Regions from separate parts of the Sediminibacillus sp. JSM 1682029 genome, predicted to be linked through region 4. Evidence: riboswitches for the same ligand, from Rfam matches in the RefSeq annotation. Region 4 holds a riboswitch; each other region holds the start of a gene.
What was found. Region 4 has a riboswitch for thiamine pyrophosphate ahead of ABVF09_RS17445 (ABC transporter substrate-binding protein). Riboswitches for the same ligand answer to the same signal wherever they lie in the genome.

Region 1 (7,616 bases), on a different contig from region 4:
TTAAACGAACTAACTTTTCAGGAAAATAAGTAAATGGAACTATATCTCTCCATTTACTCCGGCCTAATGACCACCCTTTTGCCCATCAAAAAAAGCCCGGCATTTGCCAGGCTCATAGCTAATGTTGTGCGTGATGGCTGCCCCGATCAGATTAGCAGCGATTCGTTCTCAAATATAAAAGCATAGCGGATATCAATAAACAAAAAATACTCATCTGTCAGCGGAAAGCTAAACGTTCGAATCATTTCTCTTGTTTCAATATCCGAATAGATTTCGGACAGTATCCCTCTACTCCACGTTTTCATCTGCATAGTATTTTCAAGGAAGTAAGGACGGAATGCCCAGTTCGACCCTATTTTGTCAGGTTCCATTTCCCAATGGCCGTCTCTTTTGCGAAAGTTGGAAGATACCTGGTGACCGTCACTATCGCAGATAAACATCCGGAAACTCTCTTCCTCAAAGTCACTCGTCAAGCCTTCGATAAAATGATCAGCATTTTTGATTCCTTCCCACTGTGCCTGGTTTTTTTTCACTTTTTTCTCCCAATTCAGCACGTGATACAGACGTTGTTCCACCAGTTGTTTTTCCCGTTGGATGTATTCGGATACCTTATCCGTTACATTCACCCCTAATACGGACTGATTGTCCATCGTAAAACCCGGTTTTGCCAAGTAATATCCCTGGTAAAAACGGCCACCATGCTTCCAGGCAAAATGCAGTTGAAAATTATCTTCTATGTTTTCAAACAATAAAGCCGCTCCGATCCGCCTGGCGAGCATGGATAATGAATGCATGATATCCTGAAAACCATCCGCGTTATGACGGCGGATGATATCCGTATCTATTTTTAATATGTGCGGTTCCAGCTGGCGGATCCGGTCAATGTTAGAGCTTTTCGCTCCAACGTGGTCGACTGCGATCTGGATGCCGAATGTTTTATAATAAAGCAGGAGATGATTTAAATTTTCAAACGCCTCATCGAAGTCATGCTCCGTAACTTCGATGACAATACGGTTCATCGCAAACCCTTTTGCCTCGAAATCGAGCAGCAGCTGCAACAGGTCTTCTCCGTCATTCACCATTAGCTGCTTGGCATTCCGATTTATAAACAAATAACCGTCAACTTCTGAGTCCAGCATTTCTGTTAAAGCGATTTGAAGCAGATGTTGATCGACTTCTACCTTAAACTCTTCCGGTACATCCGGATCGTGAAAAAAGGGGCCGAGACTTTCCCATTCTCCTTTGACCCTGAATCTTCCCAGCACTTCATAGCCTGCTACCGAATGACGGATCGCACTGACAATAGGCTGGTAGACAGGCTTTATACTCTGTAAATTGTCCAGGATGTCCAATGGATCCATGAGTTACCCCTACCTTCCGTAACCATTCTATTATTTATCTCTCAGGAAGCCTTTCGCGGAGGAGTGACAGTGGCGGCAGTCACTTTGGGCTTGATCAACGAAGGTGCACTGCTTACTACCAATACAGTCACTATAGAACACAATACAGCGGCACCAAGTGCTGTCACCCCGTTGGCAATAAAGGAAAACAAGACTGGGTTCATTCCCTCGGGCGCATATTCACCCCAAAATATGAAACCGGCGATGAAATGCCAAAAATAACGTGCGATACTGCCGACAAAAACAGCAGCAGTCACGAGACATAAAGCGGTTCTTTTCCTCCCCTTGCGAAATGCAGTCTGAACCGGTTGATAAAAAAGGCCGGCAAACCCAACGAATGCAAAAGCGACAAAGTATTCGATAAATCCTTGTAAAGGCGTCAGAAAAGAGCGTGCGGCATCCCCAAGCGCTACTTGCAATAATCCCCAAATAAGGCCGGCAAGAGCACTGACAACGAAGCCCCTTCTGAAAGCAAGCAGTAGAACCGGTACCATGGCGAACGAGATGGAAATCGATGGCGACAATCTGATTGAAGGCAGCAAGTCAAAAACAAATGCCAGTGCAGCGAAAAATGATGCTTCAATCAATGCAACCAAACCCAACTTTTTCAACATATAAAAAAACTCCCCTTTTCCAAACGAAACACCAAGGGAGAACATGTATGCAGACAGCCAGAATCCGATCCACCATCATCCACATCCCTGCGCTAGCATTAACTAACAGGTTCAAAGGGTCAGAACAGTTCCGTTCACTCTCAGCATATAGCTCCCCTTGTGGTTTCGCTTATGTAATTGTGTGTTGCGCTAATTTTATTATACCTGATTCTCCCTGAGGGTGGTAGAGTTTTGCGTAGATTCTTCATATAGACAGCATCGATTCGGTCAGCAAATCTTCAGGATATTTGTTAAAATTGATCTGGTACAAAGGGAAAATAGGAACCGTCTATATTGGGGAAACTGATTGTACTTGCAAACTAGAGAGAAGGAGAATCATTCATGCCAGTGACAGTCAAGGAGGCCGTTCGTCTAGAAAATGTAACTTACGCTGCCGATGGACAGGAAATATTAAAACAAGTAACCGGCTCTTTTCCTGAAGGAAAAATCACAACCTTGGTCGGGCCATCCGGTGCTGGTAAAACGAGTTTATTCCGGTTGATCAACGGCCTGCGTAAAACCAGTTCTGGAGATATTTATGTGGAGGACAAACATATTGAAAAATATCATCCTGTCGAGCTTCGCAGGAAAGTCGGAATTGCCTTGCAAAGCGCTACCATGATAAGTGGAAGTGTTTTCGATAACCTAACTCTTCCTCTCAAACTGCAGGGAGAAGAACTTCGCCGGGAGAAGGCATTAGAATTGTTGGACTTAGTCGGTCTGAAGCAGGACATCCTTCAACAGAACATTAAAGATTTATCTGGTGGTCAGCGGCAAAAGTTGTCAATTGCACGCACTCTAGTCAACCGGCCGGATATCTTACTTTTGGATGAAATCACCGCTTCGCTTGACCGAGTTTCCCAACAAGACATCGAAGAGCTGATTGTCAAAATAAATGAAAAGTATGGCACGACGATGATTTGGATCACCCACAACCTCCAACAGGCAAAAAACCTCGGAGACTATACCTGGGTGATGATCGCTGGCGAGGTTGTAGAGACAGGGGAAAGCAGTCTGTTGAATGACCCATCCAATGAACAAGTCAGACGGTTTGTAAAGGGGGAGGACTAAATGAATTATCTTACTTTGTCCCTCGCTCTCATTTTCGTTCTCATTCCGCTTTTATTATCGAAAGCATTGAAACTGGAACTGGAAAAAGATACAATCATCGCTGCAGTCCGCTCGATTATCCAGCTTCTGGCAGTCGGGTATCTTTTGCAGTATGTATTCGACGCTGAAAATATGCTGTACATCCTGTTGATGGTCGTCCTGATGATCGCGGCAGCCACCCAAAACGCACGCAGGAAAGGCCGCTCAATCCAGGGGATCACATGGAAGCTGGTTCTTACCTTTGTAGTCGTGGAAGTCCTTACCCAAGGAATTCTGCTCGGGCTGTCGATTACTCCGCCCACTCCGCAATATATCATTCCAATCAGCGGAATGATCATCGGTAATTCCATGGTGTTGTCGATCCTGTTTTTGAATCGATTTACTTCAGAGGTGGAAGACCACGAGGACGAAACAGAATTGATCCTCTCATTGGGGGGTACACCTAAACAAGCGATCCATCGCCAACTGATCACTTCCATCAAAGCAAGTACCATACCGACCATAGAGAGCCAAAAAACCATCGGACTCGTCCAGCTCCCGGGAATGATGAGCGGCCAAATCATAGCAGGTGCAGACCCAGTTCAAGCCGTTCAATTTCAATTGTTAATTTTGTTCCTGATCCTGACAACAGCCGTGGTCACCAGCATCCTGCTCGGTTACATGTCCTATCCGACCTTATTCAACGAACGCATGCAGCTCGTCAAAAACAGAATGAAAGAATAAACATTCGGATGATTTGGGGGTCAGTCCCTACGAGCCATTCATTATTACCCAGTAACAGCGAGAGGGACTGACCCCCTCACCAAATTAAAGGGACAACCTATGGAATCGGGGTCAGACCTTCACAACCCTCGAGCCCCGTCCTGTCAACATTCAGCCCATTTAGTGATGCTGCAGTCCCCCATTTGGGGTCAGTCCCCAAAACGTTCAGATTGAGAGGAATTAGGTCATCGGGGACTGACCCCGGCATCGGCCCCATCATCGAATCTGTAGTCTTTAAGCCAGTTGAACAGGTAATCTTGGGCGTAGAGGTCGTCTGGATAATCAACGAAGGCTGTACCTTCTTCTTCATAAAGGTATTGCAGAAATTCGTTGAGTGCGCCCATATACTCGCCATATAAAAATTCAAAGCTCACGGTTTCTTTCGGCATGATGTTTTGCTGACAAACTTTTGGATCAGCAAAATTCACGTAAGTCCGGCAAGGAATCGGTCTGATTTCATACGCCATGCATTGATTGGTTTTTGTATCGAGCATCACGCATGGCAGTTGTTTTTCCCGGTAGGCTAGTTTGAATTCCTGGTCGGTTTCCGTTTCAATGGCTGACAGTTCTTCCAGCTGCTTGCTGTATTTTTGGAAATAAGAATCGATGTGAGCGTAAAGTTTCTTCCTGCGCTGTTCAGGAAATGAAGCTATCGTCTGCTTCATCAGTTTTGCTTCCATCTTGTTGACAATAATAGGATAATAGCAGCAAAACGCACATCCCATCTGACAAGAAGTCTCCATTTCCAGGTTGCTTTGTATCGTATCCATTTCTTCACTGACGACTTCCAGCAACTCGAGAAAACTCCCAATCAATTTGCCTTCCGTCGACATATGGCTTTCCGCCCATATCTCCACTACCCTATAAAATCTTTCTTCCTCGATTTGATACTTCTCATGTAATTTACCGCATCTATTTTGAATTTCCTCATAGCTTAGATATTTTTCCATGCATTTGTCTCCCTTATTGATCGTTGCTTTCTTATTGTTCACTTTTTCCGGGGAGAAGTAAATAGGAACTTGATATTTCTATTGCTCCGTACAACCATTCCACATCCATAAAAAAGCCAGGAACGCTCTTCAAGCTAAGCGTTCCCGGCCAATCCGCATACCCGGGCAATTTATGTTTCTTTGTATAGTCCAAGCGCCTGGTCGAGCACTTTTTCGCCTTGTATCATGCCATAAGCCATTTGATCGATTACAGCCACTTTTATTCCCTTCGGTTCCAACTGACTTTTTATTTTCTTCTCCAAATACCTTACCTGCGGCCCTATCAGCACCACATCGAGATTATCCAATTTACGCTTTAGCGCTGACTCGGAAACCGCCTCAATATTTGCCGTCAATCCCCTGTCTCCAGCCGCTTTTTTCATTTTGGAAACCAGCATCGACGTCGACATACCAGCCGAGCATACAAGAATGATATTCATCTTGCTTTTCCTCCCCCTTCCGTATAAATGCAATTACTATGCCTGCCAATTCTTACTGTCATCGATAAGCCAATATCCAAATCTCCCGCCTTCTGTCTGAAAGCGTTCGATAGCATCCAGGTAATACCGATGTTTTGAAATACAACTCTGCTAAAACAACGGACAAAGACTCACCGGAAACCGTAAATCCTGGTGGTAAAATCGTCAAAAAAACTGTAGTTGCTCCCGATCCCCCATCTATCTTGTCTCCATTCTTTGTTTCAACGCCCGGATACCGGCCACGACAAACGGAATATAAAGGATTACCGCCAAAGCCAGATTGAATATCTGGAGAGCAATCCCCCTCCAGCTTCCTCCTGTCACTAGATACCCACTCAAAATCGGAGGCGTCGTCCATGGGAGAATGGCGACAGTTTTAGGAACGATTCCGGTTGCCAGCGCGATATAGGTTGTAACTGTGAGTATTACAGGAATGAGTATGAAGGGGAGCATCATAATTGGATTTAGTACGATCGGCAGTCCGAAGATGACGGGTTCATTTATATTGAAAAGCCCAGCCGGTGCCGATAGCTTTGCAACTTCCCGATATGGATGATTTTTCTCTTGACGGATGACGAAAAATATAGCAATCAGCAAAGCGATTGTCGTACCGGATCCACCCATGAACACAAAAGAATCGAGGAATGGTTTGGTCACGATATTCGGTACATCGAAAGCGGAAACGCCGCTTTGGTACAAGGAGAGATTTTTTTCGATGAGCGGCAGATAAACCGGCTCGATGACAGAACCGATAATATTGGTTCCATGTAAACCGAAGAACCATAACAAGTGATTCAAGAAAGATACAACCATTGCTGCCGGCAGCGTATTTCCAAGTCCTTGCAAAGGTTCTTGAATGATATTGAAAATCCATTCAAAAATGCTGATTTCCGCAAAGTGACTCATCAGAGCTTGAAACAAGCCTACGAGGATCAAAATGATGGATGCAGGGATCAGCGCGGTAAACGAACGGGCGACTCCATCAGGTACCCCTTCCGGCATTTTTATCGTCAGCCTGGATTGAAGCAGGTAACGAAATAATTCAGTAAGAACCAATGCTAGTATAATTGCGACAAACAACCCCTGTGCCCCCAACCAGGCAAAACTCAATCCCCAGTCCGGGGTTTCGGGAACAAGCATGATATAAGCAGCTGCAGTTATCAATCCTGAAGACAATCCGTCTATTTCATAAGACTTTGCCAGATTATAAGCAATGGAAAATGCGATCAACAAACCGAGAACTGCAAACGTGCCATTCCAAATACTCCCGCCCACCTTTTGCCAGTTTCCCTCACCGAAAATACCATTTAATATACCTGGCAAGTCGAAACTTCCGAAAGGCGGAAAATTGTTTATCAGGATCGCTATCGACCCAATGATAACGAGCGGCATGATGGCGACAAAACCATCCCGGATAGCAACTAGATGACGCTGAGCCCCTATCCTCCCGGCTACTTCAATAAACCTTTGCATGAGCGGATGATTCATTCCGATTACCCCCTAAATGAAATGATGGGAAGAGTGAATATATGCAGTTCCGTGGTTTAGGTTAGTCACCTTTTCATTTCTTCCCCTGTTTCTTTACAGCCAGTTAATTCACCGACTATACCCAATTAAACAACCTGGCAATTCCCATTCAGTTCAGTCCACGGCCAATAATTTCATCCATCACATTGATGATCATTCCTTTCACAGATCAGAAGTCGAATGTCATGACAAGTTCTTTTTAAAGATGTTTATGCGTCAGAGGCACAGAAAATGTATCATACAAATAATTCTCCGCCCATACAATATGGAGTAAGAGCCGGATTTGTCATAACAAACTACAGCCGCTTTTCAGATGGGAGTTATGCAATGAACAATAATCTATCATTACATGAATACATTAAAGAGGAATTGCTTACTAGCATTAAAACCGGCCACTACCAAATCGGCGAAAAGATTCCGACGGAAATGGAACTTTGCAACATATTTAACGTGAGCAGAACGACCGTGAGAACAGCCTTGAATCAATTGACACAAGAAGGATACCTGGCACGCCATCAAGGGCGGGGTACATATGTAGCAGATCTAAAGGTAAAGCAAACCCTTTCCCACACAATCGAACGGTATAGCGACCAGATAGCAATACAAGGAAAGAAGCCAAAAATCATGTTACTCGGCCTTCAGGTAATCCCGGCTGATCAGCAACTTTCCCACTCTTTATCCATATCCATCAACGAT
Region 2 (7,616 bases), on a different contig from region 4:
TGCTTCGCTTACTACTGTAGGCCTAATGGCGACTGCTGGACTTCTGGGAGTCGCCATCTATTTTATCAGTGGACCTTTCCTTCAAATTTCCCTGTTAGGAGCGCTTTTAATTGCGGCAATCCTGACACCGACTGATCCTGTCTCGGTCGTTTCCATATTGAAGCAATCAACGGGAAATGAAAAAATTGCCGATATTGTAGAAGGTGAATCGATGGTTAACGATGGAACAAGCATCGTTGTCTACTCGGTACTTTTGACCATGTATAAAAGTGGAGAATCGTTCTCGATCGGTTCCTTCTTAGGTGAATTTTTACTCGTGTCTGCAGGCGGAATCATCCTGGGGATCATTTTTGGCTGGCTTCTCAGCAGGGCCGTCCATTATACACATCATAAACAATACCAGGTTATGCTCAGTATTATCGTCGCGTACGGCAGCTTCCATATTGCAGAAAAAATCGGGGTTTCTGGTGTCTTGGCAACTGTCACTGCTGGGATCATGCTCTCCTGGGAATTCGGTAAAACGGAAAAAGAAGACTATTTCCATGAATCACTTGACGGATTTTGGACCATTGTTGAGCCGTCTGTGTTAGCGCTCATTTTCTTGCTTATTGGCATTGATGCGGCAGATTATCTTGCATTTCCAGGCTGGATCCTTGCTTTTATCATTTTTGTTTTATCGCTTGTTGTCCGTTTCCTTGTACTGGCTGGTTTTACGAGCGTCGTTCCTGCCTGGAGAAAAAAATTCAGTGCAGGGGACGTTGGTTTGATTACTTGGTCCGGGATAAAAGGGACGATGTCGGTCGCCCTATTGCTGGGATTAGAAGCTGGGGTGGATAAAGATAATGTTCTAGTTTCATTGACTTTCGCCGCCATATTGTTGTCATTAGTCATTCAAAGTGTCGGCGTCTATCCACTGACAAAAGAAAAAGAAAAATAATCAGCTTGTGAACATTTTTTCTCGACAGATGGTGCCTTTCTTTTCTTAATTGAATAGACTGCAATAGAGGTGAACGCCCATGCAGAAAATTTATTTGGTGCCAGTCGATGACAGTGAGCAATGTCTATCCGCAGTCGACCATGCTGTAGAAGCGGCGCTTGCAAGTGGATATGGAATCCAATTGTTGAACGTCCAGCCGAAAGTCCATACCCAGTATGCGCAATCAAAAGTCGGGATAAAGAAGTTGGAAAACTACAAAAAGGAAACATCCGGCAAAATCCTGGATCGGGCAGAAAAGAGGACAAAGGGGCTGGTGGAGGTTGTATGTAAAACGCGCTGGGGAATCCCTGCAGTGGAAATATGTGAAGAGGCCAAAGGGAAAGCTATAAAGGGAATTTTTCTAGCTCCTAGAAAACCAAAGAAAAAGCTAGGAAGCATCACTTATAAAGTCCTGCAAAAGTCGACTGTACCAGTGACTGTCATTCCAGTTTGACGATAAGCATTGATACTACCGCTTGGCACGACTTTCTATTCGCGCCGGATTTTTGCAGTACAGGGCAGTTTTCGTTATACTTTGTTTAACAAAAAAATGGTGCCGAAGCCTTCAGGGGGAGCCAACTGGCTGAGAGTGGACGTAGTTGTCCAGACCCTTTGAACCTGTTAGGTGATGCTAGCGTAGGGATGGCGGCTTTTTTGATGGCAATGAAGCAATGCAACGGGTATTTCCATCAGGAAGCTTCCCCCGCATTGCTTTTTTGTTGTCGTTAACCAAAATGAAGGGGGTGGGCACTATGGAATCAAGGCAAACACTATTTTTGGTCGAGGTAGCCATTATGTCTGCTATGGCGCTCGTACTTGATATTATTCCTTTCTTGTCGTTCAAAATCTGGCCGCAAGGCGGCTCTGTCTCATTTGCCATGATACCAGTATTCCTTGTTGCTTTCCGATGGGGAGTAAAAGGCGGATTGTTAAGCGGCCTATTGTTCGGGGCTTTTCAAGTCGTGACCGGTACAGCTTATATTCTTACACCTTTACAGGGATTGATTGAATACGGTTTTGCATTTACAGCTCTCGGAACGGCAGGAGTGGTATCTGCAAAAGTACAAGAATCATTGAAAGCTGGAAAAAATTCAGCATTTATTGTGTATATTGTACTTGGAGTGCTTTTGGGATGCACTGGACGCTTTTTGGGTCACTTGTTGGCGGGAGTTTTCTTCTTTTCGGAAAACGCACCCGAAGGACAACCGATTTGGCTTTATTCCGCTGTATATAATGGATCTTACATGCTTCCGGCATTTATTTTGAGTTCGATTGTCATTTCCTTTTTGTTCTACAAACAGCCAAGATTGGCAGAAGCAAGGTCTGGGTCGCAAGGAAAATGAGTATAGGGGAAGTAAAAGGAAGGCGGGATTCTTAATGAAGGAACTTATCGGCAATTGTAATCGTTGTGATGATGCTGTTTACTGTAAAGATGGTTTTTTTGATGGTGTTCTCCATGAGGGGAAACTGCTTTGCATTGTTTGTAGTGAACAAGCCGAATCGGAAGAAGCATCAACGAAAAGATGAATATGTTTTAAGTACATGGATTGGATGTAATGATTAAAGCTTCTCGGACTTGCGGTTTCTTTTTCCGTAAGGAAGCCAAGATAAAAAGGGGCTGCCGCAACAGGAGGGAACTGAAAAACGTCCTTTTTGTTTTCGGCGTTTGTCGGGGGATTTCACAAGTTGCCTGTCAGCGGATGCTTGCCGCAGGGGCGGCCATAGCTGACTATGTCAAGAAGGTCACATGACCAAGTGAATTTTCGCTCGAGTCCTTCCTGCAGCCCTCACTAAAACCTTTTGAAATTACGCGAAAAGCGGTCTGAATGGAGTGAACTCCCATACAGACCGCTTTTTTTAGGATTCTGCCTACCCTGGCATTCCAGTTTTGCTTCCACCTCTTACAGAGTTTCGGTTAATAATTGTTCGACATTATCTGTATTGGTGACCACTAGCAAAACTTTTCCTTCATCTAACTCTTCCTCATAATTGTTGGCTTCCACATCCGACAAACCAACTTCTTTCAGCTTGGTACGAAGCTCGTCTCCTTTTTTATTGAACATATTACCTACGGCGCTCTTTAGATTCATTTCGTTCAATCCGATGGTGTTGGCGTCAGCATTATCTGCAACGCGTTTCGTACGGTCACTGTCATGTGCCAGAACATAAACGTTATCTTTATCAATGCCCTTTTGACTTAGCTTGTTTACATCCTGTTGCAACTGTTCGTCATTCGTATATTTGCGGATAAATGGTGACATTGAAAGTCCTCCTTTTTTATTTTCCATTTCATTAGTAAAATACCCGTCCTGCATAGAACGAAACACTTGGATGGGGGGGCTTAATTCGTTGCCCGGTATCAGAAAAGAGTCAATTTTCAAGTAAAAACATTGTTGTTAAGGGAGGGATGCTCTAAAATAATTACAAGTCATTAAGGGGAGGATGAGGATGGAAAATAAAAAAATAGTAGCAACTTTTTCGATTGTCGGAGTGGATCCGGATACAGGAGAACACGGGATTGCTGTTCAATCAAAGTTTATTGCGGTAGGAGCTGTCGTCCCCTGGGCGAGGGCAGGGGCGGGAGCAGTCGCTACCCAGGCATTTGCCAATCCTTCATACGGCCCGCGGGGGCTTGAGCTCCTTGAAAAAGGTTATGCACCAGAAGAAGTTATCGAACAGTTGATCAAAGATGACCCGCAGAGGGAAGAACGTCAGGTCGGAATAGTGGACGCAAAGGGAAACAGCGCTACTTTCACTGGGAAGCAATGTTATGATTGGGCAGGTGGAATCCATGGCCGAAACTTCGCAGCCCAGGGGAACATCCTTGTAAATGAGGCAACTGTTGCCCAAATGGCGAGAACCTTCGAACAAACGGAGGGGAATCTGGCTGAACGTTTGCTGGCATGTCTGCAAGCGGCACAAGAAGCTGGTGGAGACAGCAGAGGAAAACAGTCGGCGGCACTGTATGTTGTAAAAGAAAAAGGTGGGTATGGCGGTTTGAATGACAGGCTTGTCGATTTACGGGTTGACGACCATCCGGAGCCGATTGAGGAAATCGCGCGTCTTTATCAGCTCCAACAGCTTTATTTTGGAGAGACCAAACCGGACAATATCCTTCCGCTTGAGGGAACTGTAAAGCAGCAGGTGATTTCTGGCTTAATAGGCAAGGGTTATATAAGGAGCGAAGGAGTCTCCGATGAAGAACTTCAGAAGCGCTTGACGGAGTACCTCCATACCGAGAATTTCGAGGAAAGGGAATTAGAAACAGGGAAGATAGATAAAGAAGTATTGGAGTTTTTAAATAAGCAGTAGCTTTAATCTTTAGTCGTCTTAGCCAGGTTGGGCTAAGGCGTTTTTTATAGGGGCGGTTTTGTGTTTTTCCTTGTTTCAAGAAGAAGTCCAAGGAATCCTCCAAGAATGCTTTTCGAGGAACGGAACTCTGTGTACTCCCGTTGCATAGGCTATAGCACTCACACAAGCAGTACCAGTTGAAGGGGGTTCCTTGCTATGGAGTTGACTTTTTCCCATTGGTTGTACGGTTTTTTTACATTTTTAATCATCCTTACCATGATTTTTCGGAAGGGCGTGGTACTGCCGACACTGCTGGGTACCTTTCTAGTTGCCTGGGTTTATAAAGGGAGTCTTATCGGTGGGTTTACTGCTATTTTCAACGCCAACCTTGTAGCGGCTAAAGAATTGTTCAATATCTTTTTGATTATCACTTTTATGGTCGCGCTGCTTCAATCATTAAAAGACTTGGATGCCGACAGACGGATGATTCAGCCGATTCAACGGGTGATGGTCAACGGACATTTAGCTTATTTTGTATTAGTCGGTGTGACTTACGTTATTTCATTATTCTTTTGGCCCACTCCGGCTGTTCCGCTTATTTGCGCACTCCTCGTTCCGGCAGCCATCCGTGCCGGACTTCCTGCAGCAGTGGCAGCAGTGGCTGTGGCTCTTGCCGGGCAAGGAATGGCGTTGTCTTCCGATTATGTGATTCAAGTCGCGCCAGGATTATCTGCCGCATCTGCTGGTGTGGAAACAGCAGACGTATTGGAGAAAGGGCTTATTTTATCTTTGATAACCGGGCTGATCGCTATATCTATTGCTTATTTTGTCAACCGCCGGCACATTCGTTCGCAGGATGATCCCAGAAATGAGAAGGAACTGAGCATGATGAGAGGGGTGGAAGAACAAGATCAATCGATAGAGGGGAAACAGAATGTCCCGTTGGTGGGGAAATTTTTTGCTGTAATTGTTCCATTGTCCATGTTGGCTGTCATGATATATATGGTATCGACAAAGCTGAATTCCGGAAGAATGGGAGGATTCGAGGGAGGAGACGGTGCTGCCTTTATCGGTGGAGTCGCTGTGGTATTGTTGCTCTTGTCGACCGTGGCATTTGGCAAGCACCGTGCCCTCGATTACATTAGTGAACATATTACCAATGGATTTGTTTTTGCATTCAAAGCAATGGGGCCTGTTATTCCGATTGCGGGTTTTTTCTTTCTCGGAAGTGCCGATTTTGCCAGTGCCATACTTTCCGTCGAGACAGATAAAGCGCCTGGGCTGCTGTTTGATTTAGTCCAGTCTTTTCAAGCATATCTGCCAGAAAGCTCGATATTGGCAGCGTTCAGCATTTTGCTCATCGGAATCATTACAGGACTGGATGGATCTGGATTTTCAGGATTGCCATTGACAGGGGCGTTGTCTGGTGCTTTGGCGGATGGAACAGTTGATCCATCTGTCCTTGCAGCGATCGGTCAAATGGGATCGATCTGGACTGGGGGAGGAACAATCATCGCCTGGTCTTCATTGGTGGCCATAGCCGGATTTTGCGGAGTGCCTGTCATGGAACTGGTACGTAAAAACTTTTTGCCTGTAATGGCAGGCTTATTTATATCCACATTGCTTTCGCTATTTATATTTTGACATTTTATCAGAGGGGCAGTCCGGATGGAGGGGGACAGTCCCTCTGTTCACTAGTGAACGAAATGTTTCCTGAAGTGGAGGGGGATGTGATACCATAAGAAAAAAACTGTACATAATCTTTGAGGGAAAGGATGGTTGGATGAAAGCTTTTGTCCATCAAGGCGACACGATTGCTTTTAGAGAAATAAAGGAACCTGTAACCGGAAAAGGGATGGTTAAAATCAAGCTGAAAGTGGCTGGTTTGAATCATCGGGACCTGAATATTCCAAAGAGAAGAGGCAGCCAGCCTGAGCCTTTAGTGCTGGGTTCGGATGGTGCCGGGACAATTGTCGAAACCGGTGCAGGTGTCACCGCTTTCGAGGAAGGGGACGAGGTGATCCTCAATCCGGGGTTAGGGTGGTATCATAATAGCGATGCCCCTCCTGCAGGTTTTGAAATCTTAGGGATGCCTGATGATGGGACATTTGCTGAATATATTGTGATAGCAGCTGACCATGTTGAAAAAAAGCCCGCTTTCCTGACATGGGAGGAAGCGGGAGTACTCGCTTTGTCAGGTTTGACAGGTTACCGGGCCTTGGTGACCAAAGGAAACATCCAGCCAGGTCAAACCTTGTTCATTCCCGGTGCCGGTAGCGGAGTTGCAACCTTTTTAATCCAATTCGCGAAAGCCATGGGTGCTCGTGTCATTGTCTCTTCCAGAAGCGAAAAAAAGCGGGAAAAAGCTCGCGAACTAGGTGCTGACAAGGCTATCGACACTAACAGTGACTGGCAAGAAGTTTTAGCAGAAGAACAAATTGACCTGGTGATTGACAGTGTCGGAAGAGCTACTTTCAACCGGTCATTGGATATTTTGAAAAAAGGTGGAAGGCTGGTCAGTTTTGGAGCTACGACCGAAGACGAAATCACGATCAACATACGCAAGTTTTTTTACGGTCAATACCAATTGTTCGGCTCCACAATGGGAAGCAGAGAAGAGTTGCGTGCTATGCTGCAATTCATGGAAGAACACAAGATTCGTCCGGTAGTAGGAAAAATCTTCGCTTTGGAGGAAACAAGTGCAGCATTCAATTATTTGCTGGAAGCAAAGCAGTTCGGCAAAGTAGCGCTTAGCATTGAAGGAGGAAACATCTCCTGAACAAACGAGCCCCGTTCCTGGGAATTTCCAAGGAATGGGGCTTTTTTATGATAAATTCTCAATGACAGCCGCTCAACCTTTTGGTTTGAATAAAATGGCACCGATCATGCCGAAAATAATCGCGGAAGTGATACCGGAGCTGGTCATTTCGAACATCCCCGTGACCACTCCGATCAAACCATGCTGATCTGCCTCCTGCATGGCACCGTGGACCAGTGAATTGCCGAAACTGGTGATAGGTACTGTAGCGCCGGCGCCTGCAAAGTCGATAAGTGGCTCGTAAAGGCCAAAGCCGTCCAGCAGTGCTCCAATTACTACCAAAATACTAAGTGTATGGCCGGGAGTCAGTTTAAGAATGTCGAACATCAACTGTCCGATTACGCAAATAAGACCTCCAACGACGAATGCCCAAAAAAACATCATGGCGTTGTTTCACCTCCAGATTCAATTGCCACAGCGTGTGCAATACACGGGATGGACTCTTTCTGCTGGGTAGTTAAAGGCGACAACAAGGCCCCGGTGGCGACAACCAATATACGGTTCAATTCGCCTCTTTTCATCCGATTTAAG
Region 3 (7,616 bases), on a different contig from region 4:
ATCAGGGTGCCTCCTGGTTTTTGTGTAACCGCGGAAGCATATAGCGATTTTGTTAAGGAACGTAACCTGGATAAACAAATACTCGAAGAGATAAAACAGCTGGATATGGAGAATAACGCCCAGCTTCAGAGCGCAAGTGCTCTGATCCGGGAATTGATTCTTCAAACCGATATCTTGAAAGCGATTGAAGAAGAAATTCGTGAAGCGTACGCAACATTTCAGTCAAGCCTTCAAGTGGATGACTTGTTTGTAGCGGTTAGAAGTTCCGCAACAGCGGAGGACTTGCCTGAAGCATCCTTTGCAGGACAACAGGATACGTACTTAGAAATTAAAGGGATTTCGGAAGTGATCCGGCACGTTAAAAAGTGTTGGGCATCCCTTTGGACGGCACGTGCCATTTATTATCGCGAGAAACAGCATTTCGACCACTTCGATGTGTCTCTTTGCGCTGTGGTCCAGAAAATGGTGAACAGTAAAAAAGCCGGTGTGCTCTTTACCTCCAATCCTGTGACAGAAAACCATAACCAGATGATGATCAATGCCAGCTGGGGGCTGGGTGAATCCGTCGTTTCCGGGATGGTCTCTCCTGACGAATATATCGTTGATAAAAAGAATAATAGGGTTGTGGAAAAGCATATTGCCACGAAAAACTTCCTTGTTGTCAAAAACGAGAAAGCAGTCGGAACGTCAAAAGTCGCCGTCAAAGAATTCCTGGGGGAAGACCTGGTAACGCAACAATGCCTGACAGCAACAGAAATCAGTCGACTCTCTGCTGATGCACTGCGAATCGAAAAAATGTATCACTCTCCACAGGATATCGAGTGGGCGATCGATGGTGACACCAATGAATTATATATTTTACAGGCTCGACCGATTACCACGTTAAAAAAGGAGGAAACGGGTGTGAAGGAACAAGTGGAAATAAAACGAGTGGCGCTTTTGCGGGGGCTTGCTGCATCTCCGGGCAGGGGAAGTGGGAAGGTAAGGAAAATCAAAGATATCACCGAAATTTCGAAGGTGGAAGAAGGGGATATCCTGGTAACCATCATGACCAATCCGGACATGATGCCGGCCATGAAAAAAGCTGCAGCCGTTGTGACCAACGAAGGCGGCCGGACTTGTCACGCTGCCATTGTTTCCAGAGAGTTCGGCATTCCCTGTATTGTCGGGTCCAACAATGCAACCGAAGTATTGAAAGAAGGAATGGAAGTCACTGTGGATGCCACACGAGGTGTCGTTTATCAAGGCATATTAGAGGAAAAGGAGGAAAAAGATAAAGAAAGAAACCAGACACCATCCGTTATCGACCAAATGAATCTTCATCAGCTGGCTCCGATTACCGGGACGAAGGTTTACATGAATCTTGGTGAGCCGGATTTGATCGGAAAATACAAAGACCTGCCGTTCGATGGAATAGGACTGATGCGTACAGAATTCATTTTCACCCACCTTGTCGGCGCCCATCCTATGTATCTATTGCGAAATGGCGAAGAAAAGCAATTTATCGATAAAATGGCCGAGGGCATCACCAAGGTAGCGCAAGACGTTTACCCTAAGCCTGTTGTAGTAAGGTTGAGCGACTTCCGTTCCAACGAATTCAGAGGATTAAAAGGCGGGGAAGAAGTAGAACCGATTGAAGCCAATCCGATGATCGGGTGGAGAGGGGTTTCCCGTTATATATCTCCGGAATACGAGGAAGGTTTCAGGCTGGAATGCCGCGCCATAAAAAAAGTAAGGGAAGACTATGGACTGATAAATGTGTGGACCATGCTTCCTTTCGTCAGGACTACTTGGGAAGTAAAGAGAGTCAAAGAAATCATGGCAGAGGAAGGTCTCATACAAGATCAACAATTCAAAATTTGGATTATGGCCGAAGTGCCATCCGTCATATTCGAAGCGGAAGAATTCGCGAAAATGGTTGACGGGTTTAGTATCGGGAGTAATGATCTGACCCAGTTGGTACTTGGCTCCGATCGGGATTCGGGAATTCTGAACACCATGGGTTACTTTGATGAACGCAATCCTGCTGTGAAGAAGGCAATCAAAATGTTGATACAAGGGGCACATAAACATCATAAGAGCGTTTCTATCTGTGGGCAGGGACCCTCCTTGTATCCCGAATTTACAGAATTCCTTATCCAGGAAGGAATCGACAGTGTGAGCGTGAACCCGGATACGGTAGCCGACACAAGGAGATTGGTTGCATCCGTCGAGCAGCGGATGATTATGAACAAAATTAGAGAATTATAAATCTCTTTAGCATAGTAACCAATGAGGTGCTTCATCCGAGCTTCATTGGTTTTTTATGGATTTCATTTAATGGTGATGTGTTACCTAGTATGGCATCTCGCGGCACTTCACGCATTTACAAAGAGAGACTCAACTAAATAGACGTGATAAAATCAATCAGTCCCTTTTGTGACGCGGGAAATGGGAAACATATTCTATGTTACTGTCGTTTCTTGAATGAATAGAGGGTTATGCGACCAGTGGTGAGTGGTTTGTTGAATCCGAAAGAGCTTTTCCTGTATTTACACTTATATCCTAGTCTTGAAAAAAGAGCTATGTTATACTTAATGAAAATCACATATGTTTACACTAGGGGTGCCGTATAAGGCTGAGACAGATAGTATTCTGGACCCTTTGAACCTGATCTGGGAAATACCAGCGTAGGGAAGTGGGATTGAAACTTTTATATTATGACTGTTTATAATATATTGACTAAAAGGCCACCCCTATATCCGGGTGGCCTTTTTGCGTCCCGCGAATCGATGGAAAATATGACGAAGGAGCTGCAGTTCATTAAAGACAGCGCTAGCCAAGGGGGGAGGGTTATGGGGAATGGAGAGCTGCATATCGTTTCTACCGGAAATCAACGACCAGAAAAATTAGCCAAAATCGCAGGGGACATACATCCATACATAACCGCTATTCATATCCGTGAGAAGCATAAAACGGCTATGGAAATCTATCAACTGATTAAATTGTTACTAGACAATCAAGTTCCCATTTCTAAAATCATCGTAAATGACCGGTTAGACGTTGCCCATGTGATGAAGGTCTACGGTGTTCATTTAGCGTATCATTCTTTACCGATCGGCCCAGTGAAGGGAAATTTCCCTGAATTCCGCGTTGGTTGTTCGGTTCACTCCCTTGAAGAAGCAACGTTGGCTCAAAAGCAAGGTGCTGATTATGCATTCTTTGGCCATGTTTTTTCCACCCAGTCCAAACCAGAATCAGCACCACGAGGAGTGGAACAATTACGGTCAGTTTCATCGTCTGTCTCTATGCCGGTGATAGCGATAGGAGGAATCAAACCTGGCAATGTAAACGAGGTGATGGAAGCTGGTGCGAAAGGGGTAGCTGTGATGTCGGGTGTTTTGGAGGCGAACCAGCCTCTGGGGAAAGTGAAAGAATATGTTTCCCGACTTTCTATCTCAAACAAGTTTAGATAGGAAGTGCTAAGCGGAAAGGAGGACTTTTAATGCCTGATAAGTACGATTGTATTGTGATTGGCGGAGGGGTCAATGGGGGGTCTGTCGCGTATAACCTGGCCAAAAGAGGGAAAAAAGTTCTTTTGCTGGAAAAGGACCGCCTGGCAAGCAAAGCTTCTGGAGCGGCTGCGGGGATGCTGGCGGCACAGGCTGAACTGGAGGAAGATGGTCCCTTGTTCCACTTGGCAAAGAAAAGCAGGTCGATGTTTCCTGCTCTTGCAAAGGAAATAAAAAAATTAACCGGAATGGATATCGAATTAGTAAACAAAGGAATGTACAAAGTGGCTTTGACAGATGAGGAAGAAAACCGTTTTAAGCATGTTATTGAACTCCAAAACCGGACAGGTGAACAAGCAAAATGGATAAGTCGGGAAGAAGTACGAAGGAGAGAGCCTGCCCTATCCTCAGCAATCCGGGGCGCGATGTATATTGAAAAAGATGGGCAGGTAGCAGCGCCGCAAATAACGCTTGGTTTTTTGAAAGCAGCTGCAGTGCTGGGGGTGGAAATAAGGGAGTTTACGGAAGTTTTCGCTTTTCTTTTTGACAACGGAAAAATAGCAGGAGTAAGGACAAGTGGAGGGAGCTTCGAGAGTGACAAGGTGATTTTGACGGGAGGGGCATGGAGTGAATCCCTGTTGCCTGATTCGGAAATTCCCTTCAACACTTATCCCGTAAAAGGAGAGTGCTTTTCCGTGGTCGCCCATCGACCATTACTGACTGGAACGATTTTTTCTCATAGCTGTTATCTGGTACCCAAAAAAGGCGGTCGCCTTCTGGTAGGGGCCACGGTCCGACCAAATACCTTTGATCAAACCGTGACAGTGGGTGGGATTTCTTATCTGATGGAGCAGGCGAAAAAACTAGTTCCTGAAATCATACATGCAGAATGGGAAAAAGCCTGGGCTGGTATTCGGCCGCAAACTTCAGATGGTCTTCCTTATTTAGGGGAGCATCCAGCGTACGAAGGGTTGTATGTGGCAACAGGGCATTTCCGGAACGGCATTTTGCTTTCTCCTATTACTGGCGAACTGATCGCTGGATTAGTAGATCGAGAACCGCTGTCAGCGGACTTACGTGCCTTCCGGATAGATCGCCACCTTGAGAAAACGCTTTAACGAGGAGGAATAGGGATGGAGTTAGTTATCAACGGCGATATGGTAGAAGTTCCGGATACCATTGCCACTGTTTCATCATTATTAGAGTACTTCGGAATTGGGGATAAGGTTGTGATTGTGGAACTGAATCAGAACATATTAGAAAAGCATGCACATGCAGATACGAGGCTCTCAGACCGGGACAAAATCGAAATTGTAAACTTTGTAGGAGGCGGATGATGATGCTCAAAATAGGTGATTACGAATTTTCTTCAAGACTTTTGCTAGGGACAGGTAAATACCCGGACTTTGATGTGCAAAAGAAAGCAATAGAAGTTTCAGACACAGATATCCTGACTTTTTCCGTCCGCAGAATGAATATTTTTGATGCTGGTCAGCCCGATTTTCTTGAAAAAATCGATGTGGAAAATTATACGCTGCTCCCGAATACCGCAGGGGCCAAGACAGCGGAGGAGGCCGTCCGTACGGCGAAACTGGCAAAGGCTTCTGGATTATGTGACATGATTAAAGTAGAAGTGATAGGGGATCAAAAAACACTCCTGCCGGATCCGATAGAGACGCTAAAAGCAGCGGAAATGTTGTTGGAAGAAGGCTTTATTGTACTTCCGTATACGTCGGATGATGTTCTGTTAGCGAAACGGTTAGAGGAATTAGGCTGTCATGCGATTATGCCTGGGGCATCTCCGATCGGGTCCGGGCAAGGTATTGTCAATCCATTGAATCTCCGGTTTATCATCGAACAATCGAATGTACCTGTCATCGTGGATGCTGGCATTGGGACACCTTCAGATGCTGCGATTGCAATGGAGATGGGAGCGGATGGAGTACTGTTGAATACTGCTGTTTCTGGTGCCGGCGATCCTGTGAAAATGGCAGAGGCAATGAAAATGGCGATTGAAGCTGGAAGATTGGGGTATGAAGCGGGACGCATTCCGAAAAAACGCTACGCAACAGCAAGCAGTCCAATGGAAGGATTGAGTGTACTTGAGTGAGCGTTATTCTCGCCAGGAATTGTTCGCACCCATCGGGAAAGAAGGACAGGATAAAATTAGCAGCAAGCATGTGTTGATAATCGGTGCAGGAGCCCTGGGTACTGGAGTCGCCGAAGCCCTTGTCCGAGCAGGAGTGGGAAAGCTGACGATTGCTGACCGGGATTACGTGGAATGGAGCAATCTCCAGAGACAGCAGTTGTATGCAGAAGAAGATGCTCAAAAACGCTTGCCAAAAGCCGTGGCAGCAGAAAAACGTCTTCAATCGATTAATTCCGAGGTCATCATTGAAGCCATAGTAATGGATGTGTCAGTAGAGGAAATAGAGCAATTGATGGATAAGGTGGATTTAATCATCGATGCCACCGATAATTTTGACATTCGCCTGATTATAAACGACATAGCTCAAAAATATCGTATTCCGTGGATATATGGAGCATGTGTAGGAAGCTATGGAATTAGCTATACGATTTTGCCGGGAGAGACTCCTTGTTTGCATTGTCTGCTTGAAACTGTGCCGATGGGAGGGATAACCTGCGATACGGCAGGAATCATCAGTCCGGCTGTCCAAATGGTGGTCGCGTATCAAACGGCAGAAGCGTTAAAGATATTAGTTGAAGACAAGAAATCGTTGCGGAAAAAACTTGTCTCCTTTGATTTATGGAAAAATCAGCATACGGCCATTCAAGTCGATAAGCTGAGGAAGGAAGATTGTCCATCTTGCGGTCAAGCCCCTTCCTATCCTTTTCTGTCGTATTACAACCAGGCAAAAACAGCAGTTTTGTGCGGGCGGGATACAGTGCAAATTCGTCCCGCAAAGCAGAGGAGCAGAAACTTGCAAGAGCTGGCGGAGCGATTATCAAAACAAGGCGGCAAGGTTTCGCAAAATCCTTATTTGCTTTCTTTTTCAATTGGAGATTTCCGCCTTGTCATCTTTCAGGATGGACGGGTGCTGGTCCATGGTACACAGGATATATCAGAAGCAAAGACGTTGTATCACCGATACGTGGGATAGGATCATTTAGGAGCTCTATTTCTATAAAAATTTGTAATCGAAACAATAATCTCGCTATTTCCATTATAATAAAGGAAAAATAATATAGGATGGTGATACCTGATGAAGTTTATATTAATTTTGTTTATGGTGTTACCTTTCATGATGATAGTAGGATGCCAAGAGGGGAAGAATGATGCTAACATGAATCTAAGAGAGCATGTTGATAAGGAAGGAAAAATGATTTACAAAGCTGACTGATGGAAAGTGCCTGGCACTCTTGTATGTCGAATGTGACATATGCAAGGAGTGGCAGGCGCTTTTTTAATGGTTGCCTTATTTTTTTATATCCATTAATAGTTCTTCAAACCATTTAACATTCACGATATGATGGGAACGTGAATTCTCCAGTAACTTCTTGAAATGGTTCTTTTCATCAAAAGTGGTTAGCGATTGCTCTATCAAGGAGATTTTCTTTTTCGTTTGCTCGATTTGTATTTTAATAAGTTTTGCCAGTTCGTTGCTATCATACTCATCTGCAAACAACATGGCGGCATAAAATGATAAATTTATATAATCTGTCTTTGATCCATACTTGACCATCAATCTATCAAATTCTTTATCCCCTAGTTCCGTGATGATGTAATTGCGTTTCTCTCGCGTGTTGTCTAATTGATCGACTTTTTCAATATAATGTTTTTCTTCCAGCTGTTGAAGATTATAGTAGAAGGAACCCTTCGTGAAATTCACAACATATTGATAGTGTCTCTCTTTCATCAAGGCAAGCAATTCGTATCCGTATGAACCGGGATTTTGTTTCAATAAACCTAAAATCAGTAACGGTATCAAAAAAATACCTCCTTTAAATTCCTCAAGACAATCACCATGGAATCAACGATTGTTGATTTGCGCTAAGGAGGACTCGAATTCCTCATAGGATATTTTTCCTTGTGCCAAATCCATACTTTTTATATAGATCTTTTCCGTTTTTGTGTAGGCTCCAGGCATACGATTGATTAATCCG
Region 4 (7,616 bases):
ATAATGTTCGGGTGTCTGACATGGATGAGAAATGATCAGCCCCGCCAGTGACGGTTTGATGCTTTCATGGTCTATATCGTTCACTCCATAGTTGCCAATCAGCGGATACGTCATGGTGACAATCTGGCCTGCGTAGGAAGGGTCTGTCATAACTTCCTGGTAGCCTGTCATTGCTGTGTTAAATACCAATTCACCTTCAACGGCAATTTCTGTCCCCAGCCATTTCCCTTCCAACACGTCCCCAGTGTTCAACACAAGATAGCCTGGTGTTTCGATCATTGTTCCACTCCTCTCGCGGCTGTTTGATATTTATTCGTAAATAAGAATATTTATACATACGGGTGGAAAAATACGGCCTGCTGCCTTCGTATCTGGAGCAAGCCGTTCCCATCCTTATTATGAAAATAAATTATTCGCAGCCGATCAATTGTTTATGTTGTTCAATCCATTCCACACTCATTTGGAAAAGTTGATTGGCAGAAGCTATTTGTTCCTCTACCCGGTTTTGTGCAGTACCTCCGGCTACATCTCTGGCATTGACTACAGCCTTTGGCGTCAGCACCTCGTAAATGTCTCCCTCGATCAAGGAAGAGAACTGCCGGAATTCCTCAAGGGATAAATCCATTAAAAATTTTTGGTGGTTTATACCGTACAATACAGCCTGCCCGACAACGGCATGTGATTCCCGGAATGCCATGCCCTTGCCCACTAAATAATCTGCCAAGTCCGTCGCATTGGAGTAATCCTTTGCCACGGCTTCATACATGTTGTCAGCCTTTACTTCCATGGTTTCAACCATCGGGGCAAACAAGGCAAGCGCTCCTTTCAAGGTCTCAACCGAATCGAACATCCCTTCCTTATCCTCCTGCATATCTTTGTTATAAGCTAGCGGCAGTCCTTTCAGCGTCGTCAGCATGGCCATCAAGTGTCCGTACACTCTACCCGTTTTCCCCCGGACAAGCTCGGCAACATCGGGGTTTTTCTTCTGCGGCATCATACTGCTTCCTGTACAAAATGCATCGTCCAACTCGATAAAATTGAATTCGGCACTAGACCATTGCACGAGCTCCTCACAAAGTCTGGACAAATGCGTGGAAACGAGAGAGGCATTGGCCAAAAACTCGACGACAAAATCCCGATCGCTTACCGCATCTAGGCTGTTTTCACAAATCCCTTCAAAACCGAGCTTGTCGGCTACATATTGCCGATCGATCGGAAATGTTGTCCCGGCCAGTGCACCTGCGCCAAGCGGTGACTGATTAACCCGCTTCCAGCTATCGGATAAGCGTTCGATATCCCGTTGGAACATGTAAACATATGCCATCATATGATGGGCAAACAGGACGGGCTGGGCACGCTGTAAATGGGTGTACCCTGGGAGCACCGTTTCCAGATTGTCCCCGGCCTGTTTGTGCAGCGCCTTTTGCACATCCAACAGTAACTGGCTGATCGTCAGCAATGCTTCCCGCAAATACAATCGCATATCCAAAGCGACTTGATCATTCCGGCTCCGGCCAGTATGGAGCTTCCCTCCTACAGGGCCTATTTCATCAATAAGCAATTTTTCTATATTCATATGAATATCTTCGTTCTCTTCACTTAGCACAGCCTCTCCAGCTGTTATCTTGCTTCCTACGGCTTTCAATCCATCTGTGATGTCACCCGCATCTTCTTCAGACAGGATGCCGCAAACCTTCAACATTTCCACATGGGCAAGGCTCCCTTGTATATCATGGACTGCCAGCTTTTGGTCAAAATGAATGGATGCTGTATATTCATCGACTAACTCATTAGTCGGCTTGGTGAACCGTCCGCCCCATAGTTTCATTGTTTAACAGCTTCCTTCACATCGACGACAACATTTTCAATGGAATCATCTGCTACCGTATTGGTCCGATTGACTGCGGCATGGACCTTTGTAGGAAGCCCCCACAGCTTGATGAAACCAAGAGCAGCTTCGTGATCGAAAGAGTCCTCCGGTTTATAGGTTGCCAAATCAAAATCATAAAGCGACTGTGCCGATTCCCGGCCGATGACTTGTGCGTGACCTTTGTACAGCTTGACCTTGACTGTTCCCGACACCTGGGTCTGGGTTTGTTCAATGAACGCCTGCAAGGCCTTTGTCAACGGAGAATACCACAGCCCATCATATACCGTCTGAGCCAACTTTTGCTCTACCGTCGGCTTGAACTGAGCCACCTCGCGAGGAAGCGTCAGTGCTTCCAACTCTTGATGGGCTGCAATCAATGTCAGTGCGGCTGGAGCCTCATAGATTTCCCGTGATTTGATCCCGACCAAACGGTTCTCGACGTGGTCGATCCGTCCGACACCATGCTTCCCGGCGATCTGGTTCAATGCAAGTATAAGTTTGGAAAATTCCATCGCTTCACCATCAAGCGATACTGGCTTCCCTTGTTCAAAGGTGATTTGGACGACCTGAGGTGTGTCGGGCGCATCGACCGGATCTGTTGTTAAATCGTAAGCGCCTTTGGGAGCTTCCGCCCATGGGTCTTCCAAAATGCCGCATTCATTGCTTCTTCCCCACAGGTTCTGATCGACACTGTAGGGATTATCGAGATCGACCGGAACCGGAATCCCATTTTCTTCAGCATAGGCAATTTCCTCATCCCTCGACATTGCCCATTCACGCACTGGAGCGACAATTTCCAGATCTGGATTCAAGGCAGTAAATGCCACATCGAATCTCACTTGATCGTTCCCTTTTCCCGTACAGCCATGTGCTACAGCTACCGCACCCTCCTTTTCGGCGATTCCTACAAGAACCTTGGCGATCAAGGGTCTGGACAATGCCGAAATCAAAGGGTATTTGTTTTCGTACAATAGGTTGGCTTGCAAGGCCGGAAGTACATATTCATCCGCAAAGAGCGATTTGGCGTCCACCACATATGATTTGACTGCTCCAACATCGAGGGCTTTATTTTTCACAAAGTCCAAATCCTTCCCTTCCCCCACATCCAACGCGACAGCAATCACGTCAAAATTATATTTATCCTGAAGCCATTTGATAGCGACAGAAGTATCAAGACCACCTGAGTATGCCAACACAATCTTATCTTTTTTCATTTGATTAACGCTCCCCTTCTGCTTGTAATCTATTAATAGACTGAGCATGTTTGGTTTGTATGAATTATTATGCACTATTAAGTATATTAATTCAACCGTTAAATTTCATTTTTTTAAAGAAAAAGTGGATTATCCTGTTGATATCCTACTGGTACTCCTGTTTTTTTAGTGAGAACATCCCATGCCGCTTATTTATAATGTAATGTATGATGGGCGTACACAGTTGTGATTCCTGCCCACCGCCCATTTCCATACCCCGGGCGAAACAATCGCCTATAGCTTCCTTCCTTTTCGCACATGCAGCATTTTATACATATTCATTCATATCCATGCAAATATCCATGCAAAAAAGAAAGTCAGTTGTAACCTTCACGGCTGCCCGACGTCTACCTAAAAAACTAAAGGGTGGTCAAAATATGAAAAAGTGGCACTTCCATTCACTTGCGGTCTGTTTACTCCTGCTGTTGGCAGCATGCAGCAACGACTCACCAGAAAATGCCGACATGCCCGTGGAGATGGACAGCGCTGGAACAGAAAGCAGTCAAGACTCTGCAGTTCTAAGCGAAAACAAGGCGGCAGAGGATAGCGCGGGAGAAGAAGGGGAAGTACAACAGGAAGAGGAATCGGCTGTCGGCAAAGCAAAGCAAGCAAACCGGAAAGTGATTTACCATGCAAATCTACGGATTGAAGTAAGTAATTACCAACAGACTCTCGAAACCATTCAATCAAAGGTAAGCGAAGCCGGCGGTTATATCGTAGAGTCGAGTACGTACCAAAACCCCGAGGATGACCTTACAGAGGGGCATATCACCGCAAGAGTACCTCAGGAGCAGTTCCAGCCGTTCATCGATTTTGTCGAAGAGGGCAGCAGCAAAGTACTGGAAAACAATGTTTCCGGACAGGATGTCACCGAAGAGTACGTCGATCTTCAATCCCGCCTAAAGTCCAAGAAGGCTGTCGAAGAACGGTTGATGGCCTTTATGGAGGAAGCGAAGAAAACCGAGGATCTGCTGCAAATATCCGAAGACTTGGCCGGCGTACAAGAAGAAATCGAGACGATCACCGGAAGAATCAATTATTTGGAAAATAAAACCGACTTGGCCACTGTCGACATCAGTCTTCAGGAAAACGATGTACGGATTTCCGGCAGCGGTGGAGAAACCACCACCTGGCAAAAAACAAAAGAACAATTTATCAAAAGCATCGATTTTCTCCTTTCCTTCTTTTCCGGATTGATCGTGTTCCTATTCGGCAATCTTCCAGTTCTACTGGTGCTTGCCGCTCTGGTGTCAGCTGGTATTTTCATTACACGAAAGACAATCAAAAAAAAGAAGCGGCAAGATACCAAGGAAAACTAGTCCTTGAAAAAATCGGCAGGCTGTGGCAAGGTTATAATGTAATCAAGACAATTGAATGAATCACTTTCATGTAGGGGGACCAGTTACTGCTGGTTGAGATTGTATCCGTCAAGATACTGACCCTTGGAACCTGATCTGGCTGACACCAGCGTAGGGAACATATTTGAACGGTAGTATGCGATAATATGCACCCTGGGTATGGCCTATGGTGCATTTTTTATTGCCCTTTAACGGCTTGCCTTCACAGAACCGCATGCTTACATCATGATATTTCACGCGGTTCCTGTTCCCTATTTCAGTCCTGCATTGTTTAAGTGCTTCATCATTAATCGCTAGGAGGAAATAGGATGAAAAAGTTATCAATCTTACTTGCCGCCCTGCTTCTGTTGTTGGCAGCCGGCTGCAGCAAGGAAAATGCCGGCACCGAAGAAAAGGACGCATTAAAGAAAGTGTCCCTCGTGTTGGACTGGACGCCTAATACGAACCATACTGGCATTTATGCCGCAAAGGAAAAGGGATATTTCAAAGATGAAGGGCTCGAAGTGGAAATTCTGATGCCAGGAGAGGCCGGGGCTGATCAATTGGTCGCATCCGGAAAAGCCGATTTTGGAATTGGAGCCCAGGAAGCCTTGACAGAAGCAAGGGTACAAGATATACCGATCGTTTCAATTGCAGCCATTATTCAGCACAATACTTCCGGTTTTGCTTCACCAAAAGAAAAAGGGATCACTTCGCCAAAAGATTTTGAAGGAAAAACTTATGGCGGCTGGGGGGCTCCCGTGGAAAAAGCGGTCATCGACTCCCTGATGAAACAGGAAAAAGCCGACGTAGAAAAAGTAAGTATCGTCAATATGGGGGATACCGACTTCTTTACAGCAGTCGAGCGTGACATCGACTTCGCCTGGATTTACTATGGCTGGACAGGTATCGAAGCAGAGCTTCGCGGGAAAGAGTTGAACATGCAGTACTTGACCGACTACTCCGAAAAACTGGACTACTATACACCCGTGCTCACGACTAGTGAGCAGAAAATCGCCGATGATCCGGAGACAGTCGAGGCCTTTGTTGCTGCCGCTTCCAAAGGTTATCAGTTTGCAGCGGACCAGCCAGATGAAGCCGCCGACATTCTCATCGACGCAGTTCCCGATTTGGACGCCGAACTGGTCAAAGCGAGTCAGCAGTGGTTGTCTCCTAAATACCAGGATGATGCCCCACGATGGGGTGAACAACAACAGCAAGTCTGGGAAAATTATGCCGGCTGGATGTATGACAATGGCTTGCTTGAACATGAGTTAAAAGCAGAAAAAGCCTTCACGAACGAATTTTTACCTGACGGGGGAGAAGAAAAACAATGAGTGATTCACTGGTAAGTATTCAAATCATCCCAAAAACAAAAAACGGGGAAGATGTCGTTCCTTATGTAGATGAAGCAATCGCGGTGATCGAAGAATCCGGGGTTCGCTATCAGGTAAACCCGCTGGAAACGACGATGGAAGGGAATTTGAGCGAGTTGTTTGCCGTTATCGAAAAAATGAACAGAAGGATGATCGAACTGGGCAGCACCAACGTGATTTCCCAAATAAAAGTTCTTTACCAGCCAAATGGCGCCTCCATGGAAAAACTGACGGAGAAATACCGCTAATGAAACGAATAAAGACAGGTTGGCGGCCGGTTGCAGCCATCCTTCTTTTACTGCTGGTTTGGGAGGTGGCGGGCAGAGTGGCGGAAATTCCCTCTTGGCTGCTGCCGGCACCTTCGCAAATCTGGATGGAGGCGGTTGCCGGCTGGGAGGATTACAAGCTGCATTTGTTTTCGACCATCCAGCTCACCCTGCTTGGATTTTTGATTGGAACGAATATCGGGATTGCAGCAGCTGTCTGTCTGCATTTGCTGCCTAAGCTGAGACAAACCATTTATCCATTGATGATTCTCTCACAAAATATCCCGATCATTGTGCTTGCACCCCTGTTGGTCATCTGGTTCGGGTTCGGCATCCTTCCAAAGCTAATCATCATTACGTTAGTCTGTTTTTTTCCGATTGCCGTAGCTACATTGGATGGTTTCCGTCAAACAAGTCCGGACCTGCTCCATTATTTAAAAATGGCTGGTGCAGACAAACGGCAAATTTTTTGGAAGCTGGAATGGCCCACCTCCCTTCCTTCGCTGTTTTCCGGACTGAAGATTTCAGCTACATACAGTGTGATGGGGGCTGTGATATCCGAGTGGCTCGGTGCCCAACAAGGAATCGGCGTGTATATGACACTTGCTTCTTCGTCTTTTAGGACCGATAGGGTTTTTGTAGCGATTTTCTTTATCATGGTGTTGTGCCTACTATTCTTCATTGTCATCATCACCATTGAGAAACGCGTCATCCGCTGGAAAAAGAAAGGGGTTGAACAGCATGGCTGATTTATCAATTATCGATGTTTCCAAATCCTTCAGCGGCAGGCACGTATTGGAGAACCTTTCCTTGTCCGTTTCCGATGCCGAATTTGTCTCGATTGTCGGTCCTTCCGGAAGCGGCAAAAGCACCTTGTTTCATTTAATAGGCGGATTACTGGAACCGGACAGTGGCGACATTTATTTGAATGGCAAGCGCGTGAATGGAAAAAGAGGGGCAATCAGTTACATGCCGCAGTCTCCTTCCTTGCTGCCATGGCGCACTGTCCTGGAGAACGTCATGCTAGGCGGAGAACTCATCGGGGAGAAAAACAGGGAGGAAGCAATCAGTATGATGGCCAAAGCCGGACTGTCCGGATACGAGGAGGCTTATCCCGATCAACTTTCGGGCGGTATGAAGCAACGGGCAGCCTTCATACGCAGCATGCTGAGTCCCCAACCGTTAATGTGCCTGGATGAGCCCTTTTCGGCATTGGATGAATTTACCCGACTGGACATGCAGCAGTGGCTGCTTTCCATGTGGGAGGAGCACCGACGCTCCATCCTGTTTGTCACCCACAACATCGAAGAAGCACTATTTCTTTCCGACCGGATCATTGTCTTATCCAGCGGTCCTGCCCAAGTAAAGGCTGATTTCACGATTCCTTTTCCGCGTCCGCGCAAGGAATCCGTGGTTTTGTCACAGGATTTTTTAGAATGGAAAAAAACCATTTATCAGGAACTGCGGGTGATGACATGAAGTCGATTATCGATGCCCATATACACCTTGACATG

Region 1: linked by a shared signal. The riboswitch ahead of thiT (energy-coupled thiamine transporter ThiT) and the one ahead of ABVF09_RS17445 (ABC transporter substrate-binding protein) in region 4 are both predicted to bind thiamine pyrophosphate.
Region 2: linked by a shared signal. The riboswitch ahead of thiT (energy-coupled thiamine transporter ThiT) and the one ahead of ABVF09_RS17445 (ABC transporter substrate-binding protein) in region 4 are both predicted to bind thiamine pyrophosphate.
Region 3: linked by a shared signal. The riboswitch ahead of tenI (thiazole tautomerase TenI) and the one ahead of ABVF09_RS17445 (ABC transporter substrate-binding protein) in region 4 are both predicted to bind thiamine pyrophosphate.

What each region holds. Positions count from the first base shown of each region.
Region 1 is NZ_JBEWYY010000001.1:409,404-417,019, forward strand. It holds gene ABVF09_RS02015 (EAL domain-containing protein) at 147-1,361, opposite strand; gene thiT (energy-coupled thiamine transporter ThiT) at 1,403-2,011, opposite strand; TPP riboswitch at 2,082-2,182, opposite strand; gene ABVF09_RS02025 (ABC transporter ATP-binding protein) at 2,396-3,124, shown strand; gene ABVF09_RS02030 (ABC transporter permease) at 3,125-3,886, shown strand; gene ABVF09_RS02035 (YkgJ family cysteine cluster protein) at 4,111-4,875, opposite strand; gene ABVF09_RS02040 (PTS sugar transporter subunit IIB) at 5,046-5,354, opposite strand; gene ABVF09_RS02045 (PTS sugar transporter subunit IIC) at 5,592-6,881, opposite strand; gene ABVF09_RS02050 (GntR family transcriptional regulator) at 7,248-7,616, shown strand, end outside.
Region 2 is NZ_JBEWYY010000001.1:261,402-269,017, reverse strand. It holds gene ABVF09_RS01360 (cation:proton antiporter) at 1-937, shown strand, start outside; gene ABVF09_RS01355 (universal stress protein) at 1,017-1,430, shown strand; TPP riboswitch at 1,535-1,636, shown strand; gene thiT (energy-coupled thiamine transporter ThiT) at 1,729-2,319, shown strand; gene ABVF09_RS01345 (hypothetical protein) at 2,354-2,503, shown strand; gene ABVF09_RS01340 (YflT domain-containing protein) at 2,878-3,237, opposite strand; gene ABVF09_RS01335 (DUF1028 domain-containing protein) at 3,425-4,288, shown strand; gene ABVF09_RS01330 (hypothetical protein) at 4,484-5,911, shown strand; gene ABVF09_RS01325 (zinc-binding dehydrogenase) at 6,051-7,046, shown strand; gene spoVAE (stage V sporulation protein AE) at 7,119-7,469, opposite strand; gene spoVAD (stage V sporulation protein AD) at 7,466-7,616, opposite strand, start outside.
Region 3 is NZ_JBEWYY010000008.1:142,733-150,348, reverse strand. It holds gene ppsA (phosphoenolpyruvate synthase) at 1-2,250, shown strand, start outside; TPP riboswitch at 2,591-2,693, shown strand; gene tenI (thiazole tautomerase TenI) at 2,835-3,455, shown strand; gene thiO (glycine oxidase ThiO) at 3,485-4,609, shown strand; gene thiS (sulfur carrier protein ThiS) at 4,625-4,828, shown strand; gene ABVF09_RS14450 (thiazole synthase) at 4,831-5,601, shown strand; gene ABVF09_RS14445 (thiazole biosynthesis adenylyltransferase ThiF) at 5,594-6,613, shown strand; gene ABVF09_RS14440 (PadR family transcriptional regulator) at 6,929-7,441, opposite strand; gene ABVF09_RS14435 (sialate O-acetylesterase) at 7,484-7,616, opposite strand, start outside.
Region 4 is NZ_JBEWYY010000013.1:47,947-55,562, forward strand. It holds gene ABVF09_RS17425 (carbamoyl phosphate synthase small subunit) at 1-279, opposite strand, end outside; gene argH (argininosuccinate lyase) at 410-1,828, opposite strand; gene ABVF09_RS17435 (argininosuccinate synthase) at 1,825-3,084, opposite strand; gene ABVF09_RS17440 (DUF4349 domain-containing protein) at 3,501-4,442, shown strand; TPP riboswitch at 4,505-4,616, shown strand; gene ABVF09_RS17445 (ABC transporter substrate-binding protein) at 4,790-5,797, shown strand; gene ABVF09_RS17450 (MTH1187 family thiamine-binding protein) at 5,794-6,084, shown strand; gene ABVF09_RS17455 (ABC transporter permease) at 6,084-6,851, shown strand; gene ABVF09_RS17460 (ABC transporter ATP-binding protein) at 6,844-7,581, shown strand; gene ABVF09_RS17465 (TatD family hydrolase) at 7,539-7,616, shown strand, end outside.